2 regions of the Arthrobacter sp. BGA-UO-ETr-C19 genome follow, and region 1 is predicted to be linked to the other one. Evidence: riboswitches for the same ligand, from Rfam matches in the RefSeq annotation. Region 1 holds a riboswitch; the other holds the start of a gene.

Region 1 (4,739 bases):
ACGGGCTGCTGGAACGCTTCGCCCAGGCCCAGAAGATGATGAAGAAGATGGCCCAGGGCGGCGGCATGCCGGGAATGCCCGGGATGCCCGGCATGGGGGCCGGCGGTGCCCGCAAGGGCGGCAAGAACGCGCCCAAGAAGAAGGCCCGTTCCGGCAACCCTGCCAAGGCGGCGCAGGAGCTTCGCGAAGCGGAAGCCCGGCGGGCCGGGGCATCCAAGGCGGTGCCCACAGGAGCAGCCTTCGGCCAGCAGTCGGGCGACTTCGATCCGTCCCAGCTGAACCTGCCCAAGGGCTTCGACAAGTTCATGGGCGGTAAATAGGGCGCACGGTCATGTCGGCCGGCGCCGATGTCAGACCGCTGCCATAAGGTTGGGTCATGTATAAGCAGCGGGTAGTCTTCGTCCACGGTGCCGGTAATTTCGGCTCCGCGGCGTGGCCGCGCCAGCACGGCATGGCCCTGCAGTACGACGCCCTGTTTCTGCGCCGCCACGGCTTTGACGCAGAGGCCGAACCCCTGGAGACCGACTTCGCCGAGGATGCCCGCATTGTGCTGCGGTCCCTGGCGGACGACGGGCGCGGGGCCGCCGGTGGACACGTAGTGGCTCATTCGCAGGGCGCCATCGCCGCGATGATGGCCGCCGTCGAACGCCCGGACCTGGTCTTCTCGCTGACGCTCGTGGAACCGGCCTGCCTGTCGCTCACCGCCGACTTGCCTGCCACCGCCGCGCACCGGGCCCTGATGGAGCCACTGTTCGACGTCAGGCACCAGCTCGGCGACGACGACTACGAACGTGAGTTTCTGCGCCGCGCCTTCGCCGCGGACACACCGGAGCCCAGTACCCCCGAGGCGAGGCGGGCTGCGCGCCGGCTGCGCCTGCAGGCACCGCCGTGGCAGGCGCCGCTGCAGATCGTGCCCGGTGTTCCCACCCTGGTCCTCACAGGCGGCTGGGAGCCCCTGTACGAGGAAATTGCCGGCTACCTGCGGGAGACGGGCGCCCTGCACCGCATCGCTGCGGGCGGGCACCGGCCCCACGACTCACCGGAAGGCGACCGCTACATCAGGTCGTTCATCGCCGAGGTCAGCCGGCGTCAGCATCCCCGCGCGTCCTGACGGACTGAGCATGCTGGAGAAAACGGCGTCCTGACGTACTTTCGGAACCCCGCCCGGCCGGCCCCCAATGCCGGCCGGACAGGTACCCCAAAGTGCCGCTAGTTGCGGGCTGACTCCGGCAGCCGCAGCTCGGGAAGGTACACCTTTCCGCCCGCAGCAAGAAATTCCTGGCTCTTCTCGCGCATGCCCTCCGCCATCTCGGCGAGGGCGGCCTGCGCCTCGGCGGAGCCGTACTCGTTCCGGATGTCCTGGCTGATCCTCATGGAGCAGAACTTGGGCCCGCACATCGAACAGAAATGCGCCGTCTTGGCAGGCTCCGCCGGCAACGTCTCGTCGTGGAAGGACTCGGCCGTCACCGGGTCCAGCGACAGCGCGAACTGGTCGCGCCACCGGAACTCGAACCGGGCCTTGGACAGTGCATCGTCCCGCTCGTTCGCGCCGGGGTGCCCCTTGGCAAGGTCGGCCGCGTGGGCGGCGATCTTGTAGGTGATGACGCCAGTCTTCACATCGTCCTTGTTCGGCAGGCCCAGGTGTTCCTTTGGGGTGACGTAGCACAGCATCGCCGTGCCGTAGCGGGCGATTTCGGTGGCGCCGATGGCCGAGGTGATGTGGTCGTAGCCGGGGGCCACATCCGTGACCAGGGGGCCCAGCGTGTAGAAGGGCGCACCCTTGCAAAGTTCCTGCTGGCGCTCGACGTTCTCCCGCACCAGGTGGAACGGGATGTGCCCCGGACCTTCCACCATGACCTGCACGTCGTACTCCCAGGCCCGCTGGGTCAGCTCAGCCAAGGTGTCCAGTTCGGCGAACTGCGCGGCGTCGTTGGCGTCCGCCGTCGCGCCCGGCCGAAGTCCGTCGCCGAGTGAGAACGCGACGTCGTACTTCGCGAAGATCTCGCACAGCTCATCAAAGTGGGTGTACAGGAAGTTTTCCTGGTGGTGGGCAAGGCACCAGCCGGCCATGATCGAGCCGCCGCGGGAAACAATGCCGGTTACGCGGTTCGCCGTGAGCGGCACGTACCGCAGCAGCACGCCGGCGTGGATGGTCATGTAGTCCACGCCCTGTTCGCACTGTTCGATGACGGTGTCGCGGAAGATTTCCCAGGTGAGGGCGTTCGCTTCGCCGTTGACCTTCTCCAGGGCCTGGTAGATCGGAACTGTGCCGATCGGCACGGGGGAGTTGCGGATGAGCCACTCACGCGTGGTGTGGATGTCGTCGCCCGTGGACAGGTCCATGACGGTGTCCGCGCCCCACTGGGTGGCCCACTGCAGCTTGTCCACCTCCTCCGCAATGGAGCTGGTGACGGCCGAGTTGCCGATGTTGGCGTTGATCTTCACCAGGAATGCCTTGCCGATGATCATCGGCTCGGATTCCGGGTGGTTGATGTTGGTGGGGATGATGGCCCGTCCGGCGGCGAGTTCGCTGCGGACCAGTTCCACATCGCAGTTTTCGCGGAGGGCCACGAAACGCATTTCGGGGGTGATGATGCCCTGCCGCGCATAGTGCATCTGCGTCACGGTCTTGCCTTCCGCCGCACGGCGGGGCACCGGCCTGGCGCCCTTCCATTCGGCGGAAGCCGCGCCGCGGCGCACGGCTGACTTGCCGTCGTCGAGCAGGTTCCGTTCACGTCCGTCGTACGTTTCCGTGTCCGCCCGGGCCGCAATCCATTCCGCACGGAACGGCGCCAGGCCCACCACCGGGTCGCTTCCCGGACCCGCCGTGCGGTAAACCCGCAGTGGATCGTTCTGCTCACCGTTCGGTGAAGGCTCCAAGGCGATTTCCGTTACCGGAACCCGCAGTCCGTCCCCCTCCAGATAAGCCAGCGAATGGGACTTCAGCGACTGCGTGACACGGCCGGCAGCATCACCGGCGGCTTCACTTTGGGCTGCATCAATCTGGGCTGCATCGTTTTGGCCTGCATCGTTTTGGGCAGGGCTCAGCTGTGATTTCTGGGTGCTCAATTTACTGCTCACTTCCTTCGCCGGCATTACCCGGACAGGTTCAACGGTCGCAGGCTGCACCAGCCTGATCTCAGCCCCTGCAGGGGCACCCGTGTGGTCGTAGACGAAGCTACCACAGCTTCGGCTTAGGCTGGAGTCATGGCTCACATCATCGAATTCAGCGGACCCGTGCTCACTGCTGCGGATGAGGAACGCCGAGGGCTCTGGGCCGTGGACGGGAAGCTGACGTTCAATTCTCCGGGTCAACAGCCGGACGCCGTCCTGGACGGCTGGGTCCTGCCTGGTTTCGTGGATGCCCACTGCCACATCGGGCTGGGCCCGGGCGGTCCCGTGGACGACGACGTGGCGTACAGCCAGGCCATGACGGACCGCAACGCCGGCACGCTCCTTGTCCGGGACGCCGGGGCCGCCAGCGACAACCGGTGGCTGCAGCAGAGGACCGACACGCCGCGAATCATCAGGGCGGGCCGGCATGTGGCCCGGTCCCGCCGGTACCTGAGGAACTTCGCGGTGGAAGTCGAGCCGGAGGGCCTCGTGGAGGCGGTGCGCAAGCAGGCGCGGGAAGGGGACGGCTGGGTCAAGCTGGTGGGGGACTGGATCGACCGGACCGCCGGCGACCTCGCGCCCTCGTTCCCAGCCGCGGCGGTGCGGGACGCCGTCGTGGCCGCCCACGACGAGGGGGCCAGGGTCACGGCGCATTGCTTCGGCGAGGACACCCTGGATGACATGCTGGACGCCGGCGTCGATTGCATCGAGCATGCCACGGGCCTGCTGCCCCGGCACATCCCGCGGTTCGTCGCGCAGCAGGTGCCGATTGTGCCGACACTTATCAACATCGCCACCTTCCCGGACATCGCCGACCAGGCCGAACCGAAGTTTCCGCGGTATGCGGAGCACATGCGCGCCCTGTGGGCCCGCCGTCGCGAGCGTGTTCTGGAGGCCTACGAGGCCGGCGTCGAAATTTACGCGGGAACCGATGCCGGCAGCGTGATCCGGCACGGCCGCATCGCAGACGAAATCCTCGAACTTCACGCCGCCGGGCTTCCGGCACCGGCTGCGCTTGACGCGGCATGCTGGCGTGCGCGCCGCTGGCTCGGGGCCGAAGGGCTGTCGGAAGGGGCGGCCGCGGACGTGGTGGTCTGCCGGGAGGACCCTCGTGCCGTGCCGGAGACCATCCGGAGCCTCACGAATGTGGTGCTCCGGGGAAAGATTGTGCATTAGGAATAAATTGAAGCTTCAAGTAATTTAGAGATGTAGAGGCTGCCGAAATCCGGTGGTCCGGACATTCGGGAGTTTTCAATGACAGCAGCTGACAGCAGCCAGGACTTGCTTCCTGCCGACCTCGCCATGGGCACCGTCATGCTCAAGGTGGGCGACATGAAGCTCATGACCGATTACTACCAGCGTGCCCTCGGCCTGGACGTCGTCGCCGAGCAGGATGGCGGCCTCTACCTCGGCCGGCTCAAGACGCCGCTGGTGCACCTTGCTCCCGCCCCGGGCCTCAATATTCCCGGCCGGGGCGAGGCCGGCCTCTTCCACACGGCGCTCCTGTTCCAGGATCAGTCCTCGCTGGCCGCCACCATTGCCAGCGCGGCCCAGTACGAGCCGCAGTCCTTCGTGGGCAGCGCCGACCACCTGGTGAGCGAGGCGTTCTATTTCACCGACCCTGA
Region 2 (4,739 bases), on a different contig from region 1:
TGGCGGGCAGGTAGCCGCCACGGAGCCGGCGGTCGAGGCTGCGGCCGTTCCGGCCGCCGTGGAACCTTCTGCCGAGTCAAAGCCTGTGCGCCGCCGCCGGACAACAAAGCCGAAAGCCGCGGAGCCCGCCGAAAGCCCCGCTGAGTCAGCGGAATCTGCCACGTCACCCGCCGCCGTAACTGCCACTGAGGCGGCGCCAAGCGGCCAGACGGAAGTGCCCGCCCCGGCTGCTGGCACCCCTGAAGCCCAGGCAGCGCCGGCCAAATCAGCCCCTGCCGAGCCGGCGGCTGCACAGGAAGCCGTTGCCGAGGAAGAGGCCGAAGAAGAAGCTGCCGGGCAGTCGCCCGTGGGTTCGCTCTTCCTGGAGCCTGCCTCAGTTACATCGATCATCTTCCAGGCCCCTGACCTGAACACGGTCATCCGCCCTGCCGCTCCCGCCAAAGAGGAGGCGGCAGCCGAGGACGGCGACGAGGACGAGCTGGAGGACGAGGGCGGCCGCCGCCGGCGGCGCAGCCGCGGCCGCCGCGGCCGCAGCCGGACCGACCGCGAGATCACCGACGGAGATGAGGGGACAGACGAGTCTGACGAAGCCGGCGAAGATGAGGGTGCGCAGCCGGAAGACGGCGTGACGTCCCGCCGTCGCAGGCGCCGCCGCCGCGGTGACCAGGACCTGGAACTGACCGGCGGGGGAGAAGACGATCCCCCCAACACGGTCACCCGCGTCCGGGCCCCGCGGACCATCAGCGAGGCACCGGCTAGCAACCGCGTGACCAGCGTCAAGGGATCCACCCGCCTGGAGGCCAAGAAGCAGCGCCGCCGCGAATCGCGGGACACCGGCCGCCGCCGCACCGTGATTACCGAGGCCGAGTTCCTGGCCCGCCGGGAATCCGTGGACCGCCAGATGATCGTCCGCCAGCGCGACGACAGAATCCAGATCGGTGTCCTGGAGGACGGCGTCCTGGCTGAGCATTTCGTCTCCAAAACGCAGCAGGACTCCCTGATCGGCAACGTCTACCTGGGCAAGGTCCAGAACGTCCTGCCGTCCATGGAAGCCGCTTTCGTCGACATCGGACGCGGTCGCAACGCCGTGCTGTATGCCGGTGAGGTCAACTGGGACGCAGCCACCCTCGAAGGCAAGCAGCGCCGGATCGAAAACGCGCTGAAGTCCGGCGACTCCGTCCTGGTCCAGGTCACCAAGGATCCCGTGGGCCACAAGGGTGCCCGGCTCACCAGCCAGATCTCCCTGCCCGGCCGGTACCTCGTGTACGTCCCTGGCGGGTCCATGACCGGCATCTCCCGCAAGCTGCCCGACGTCGAACGCAACCGCCTGAAGCGGATCCTCAAGGACCGCCTCCCCGAGGACGCCGGTGTCATTGTGCGGACGGCCGCTGAAGGCGCCTCCGAGGAGGAACTGACCCACGACATTAACCGTCTTCGTGCCCAGTGGGAGGGGATTGACAGCCAGGCGAAGTCCACCAAGGTGCTCGCCCCCGAACTGCTGTACGGCGAACCGGACCTGACCATCAAGGTTGTGCGGGACGTCTTCAACGAGGACTTCTCCAAGCTGATCGTGTCCGGTGACGAAGCGTGGGACACCATCGAGGCCTACGTCACCTACGTTGCTCCGGACCTGGTGGGCCGGCTCGAAAAGTGGACCAGGGACGAGGACATCTTCTCCGCCTGGCGCATTGACGAGCAGATCCACAAGGCACTGGACCGCAAGGTATTCCTACCGTCAGGCGGTTCGCTGGTCATTGACCGGACCGAGGCCATGACGGTGGTTGACGTCAACACCGGCAAGTTCACCGGCAGCGGCGGCAACCTCGAAGAGACGGTCACCAAGAACAACCTCGAAGCAGCCGAGGAAGTTGTCCGCCAGCTGCGGCTGCGCGACATCGGCGGCATCATCGTCATCGACTTCATCGACATGGTGCTGGAATCCAACCGCGACCTGGTCCTGCGCCGCCTGGTCGAGTGCCTGGGCCGCGACCGGACCAAACACCAGGTGGCCGAAGTGACCTCCTTGGGACTCGTGCAGATGACGCGCAAGCGCATGGGCACCGGCCTCCTTGAAGTCTTCGGCGAGCAGTGCGAGGCATGCGCCGGCCGCGGCGTCGTCACCCATGACGAGCCGGTGGAGCACCGCCGCGCCAACACCGTGGCCGCGGAACACCACGTGCACCGCGCAGAGGTCCAGCCCCCTGCCCGGGCCGAGCGGAAGCGCCGCCGCGGCAAGGGCGGACAGCCGTCCGAGACTGCCCCGGCTGCCCCTGCTGCCGTGCACCACCCGGAACCGTCGGAAGCAGAACGCCACGCCAAGGCTGAAGCGACCCGCGCTGCCCTCGCCAACATCGCGGCAGCGGCCCACGCCGCCCACCTGCATGAGGAAGCAGCGCACAGCGCCGCAGCGTCGGGTGAGGGCGCCCGGCCGGCTGCCCCCGCGGCCGCAGCAGCACCGGAAAGCCCCGTGGTGCACCGTGCTCCGGAAACGGAGAGCGTCTCTGGACGGCCCGGAGCGGTGCTTACGTTCGGTGGCGAGAAGGTGATTCTTCCGTTCGTCGATCACAGCGAGGAACCGGCCAAGGAAACGCCGGCTTTGACGCTGGACCGCCTGGAGGAAGCCTTCGCGCACCTGGGCGCTCCAATCGCTCCGGCCGAAGAGGAGGCTCCCGCGCCGGCCCGCCCGGCAAGCCGGCAGCCGGAACGCACCGATGGCCAGCCCGTCGCAGGCCAGCCGGCCACAAGGCAGCCGGTGGAAAGCCCCGCCGCGCCGTCCCGCAGCCGCCGTCCGCGTCGCAACCGCAGTGCCAGCCGCGCCCAGGGTGCAGCCAACGAGACATCCGTGGAACATCACGAGGTTGCGCCGGCTGCTGCTGCGGGGCATTCGCACGAGGCCAAGGCTCCGGAGGCGGGCGATGCGCAGGGAGCGCCCAAGGCTACTCAGCGGCCGGCCAGCGAGCCGATCATTCTGGGCGTCGGGGTACCCGCCTCAGAACTGTAGGACTGGCGAACCCTGAGCTGATGTATGGAAAGGTCCGGCACCGCACCTGCGGTGCCGGACCTTTCTGGTTCCGGAGGATTTGGCCCGGTCAAGTCAAAAGAAACGAGCCGGAAAGCGGCGGGCCACAGCCCCGCGGAAGCCTGTCGCAAACGTCAAATTCGGTGTCCCAGGCCGGACGAACCGCTAGGCTGGGGGACTGACACGGGGTGCCGCGCACGGGCCGGCTGAGATCCAAACCCGTTGAACCTGTCCGGTTAGCACCGGCGAAGGGATGTCTTCCTTGTCATCAGCATCGCTCCTGCCCGCACCCGCGGCTGCCGCCGGTTCCCTTGTGGACACCGTGGCGCCAGCCCTTCCGACTTCCCGCGACGTTCCCCGGGTCCTTGCCATTGCGGGCTCGGATCCGTCCGGCGGAGCAGGCATCCAGGCCGACCTGAAAAGTATTGCGGCCCACGGTGGCTACGGGATGGCAGCAATAACGGCCCTCACCGCACAGAACACCACCGGCGTGCGCGGCGTGCACGTTCCGCCGGCTTCTTTCCTGTCCGCGCAACTGGACGCTGTCAGCGACGACATCCAGGTGGACGCCGTGAAGATCGGCATGCTCGGCGATGCACAGGTGATAACCGCAGTGCGCAACTGGCTCGAAAAGGTGCGCCCCGGCGTCGTGGTTCTCGATCCGGTGATGGTGGCCACCAGCGGTGACCGCCTCCTTCAGGAGTCCGCGGAGGCTGCACTCGGCGAATTACTGCCGCTGGCGGACCTGATCACCCCAAACCTGCCCGAACTTGCCATGCTGCTTGGGGAGCCGGAGGCCGCCGACTGGTCCTCCGCTCTTGACCAGGGCAAGCGGCTCGCGGCCCGGACCGGCGCCACGGTCCTTGTCAAAGGCGGCCACCTGAACGGCTCAACCTGCCCGGACGCCCTCGTCAACACTGCCGGGCTGCTGTCTGCGGAGGTGGTGGAGATCGCCGGTGAACGGATCACCACGCGGAACAGCCACGGCACCGGGTGCTCGCTCTCCTCGGCCATGGCCACGGCCCAGGCGCGGCTGGGCGACTGGGAAGCCTCATTGCGGGAGGTCAAGCCCTGGCTGGCCGGAGCCCTCCGTACATCCGGGCAGCTGGAGGTCGGCGCAGGCAACGGACCGATCAACCACTTCCACCACCTGGCCCGGCCCGAACGTGAGGGCGGGTTCGCGGAACTGCTGCGCGCCGAGACCGTTGCCGACCTGGAAGCCATCTATGGCCTGGGCTTCATCCGTGGACTTGCCGAAGGCACCCTGGTGGAGAAGGAATTCGCGTACTACCTGGCACAGGATGCCATTTACCTCAACGGCTACTCCCGCGTCCTGGCGCGGGCCAGCGCACTCGCGCCAACCGAGTCCGAGCAGCTGTTCTGGGCGCGCTCGGCCCAGCAATGCCTGGAGGTTGAATCGGAACTGCACCGCAACTGGCTCAGCACGCGCACCGTGCAGACGGAGCTTGGCCCGGTCACGAAAGCGTACGTGGATCATCTGGTTGCGGCTTCGGCAAGCGGCAGTTACGCGGTGCTTGTCGCCGCGGTCCTGCCTTGCTTCTGGCTGTATGCCGAGGTGGGGGAGACCCTGTACGCCGAATATGTGGCCGCCGGGTCGCAGGCCGGGCACCCGTATGCCGAGTGGCTGCGGACGTACGCCGACGAGGAGTTCGCTGCCGCGACTATGCGGGCCATAGAAATCGCCGACGACGCCGGCAGG

Evidence for each region. A riboswitch is a leader RNA that binds a small molecule or an ion and turns the genes downstream of it on or off. The one in region 1 is predicted to bind thiamine pyrophosphate.
Region 2: linked by a shared signal. The riboswitch ahead of AC57BR_RS15855 (bifunctional hydroxymethylpyrimidine kinase/phosphomethylpyrimidine kinase) and the one ahead of thiC (phosphomethylpyrimidine synthase ThiC) in region 1 are both predicted to bind thiamine pyrophosphate.

The regions. Positions count from the first base shown of each region.
Region 1 is NZ_JCAQPC010000024.1:1,161,196-1,165,934, forward strand. It holds gene ffh (signal recognition particle protein) at 1-320, shown strand, start outside; gene AC57BR_RS24260 (alpha/beta fold hydrolase) at 377-1,111, shown strand; gene thiC (phosphomethylpyrimidine synthase ThiC) at 1,210-3,069, opposite strand; TPP riboswitch at 3,065-3,172, opposite strand; gene AC57BR_RS24270 (amidohydrolase family protein) at 3,208-4,290, shown strand; gene AC57BR_RS24275 (VOC family protein) at 4,369-4,739, shown strand, end outside.
Region 2 is NZ_JCAQPC010000022.1:203,810-208,548, reverse strand. It holds gene AC57BR_RS15860 (Rne/Rng family ribonuclease) at 1-3,001, shown strand, start outside; TPP riboswitch at 3,194-3,290, shown strand; gene AC57BR_RS15855 (bifunctional hydroxymethylpyrimidine kinase/phosphomethylpyrimidine kinase) at 3,273-4,739, shown strand, end outside.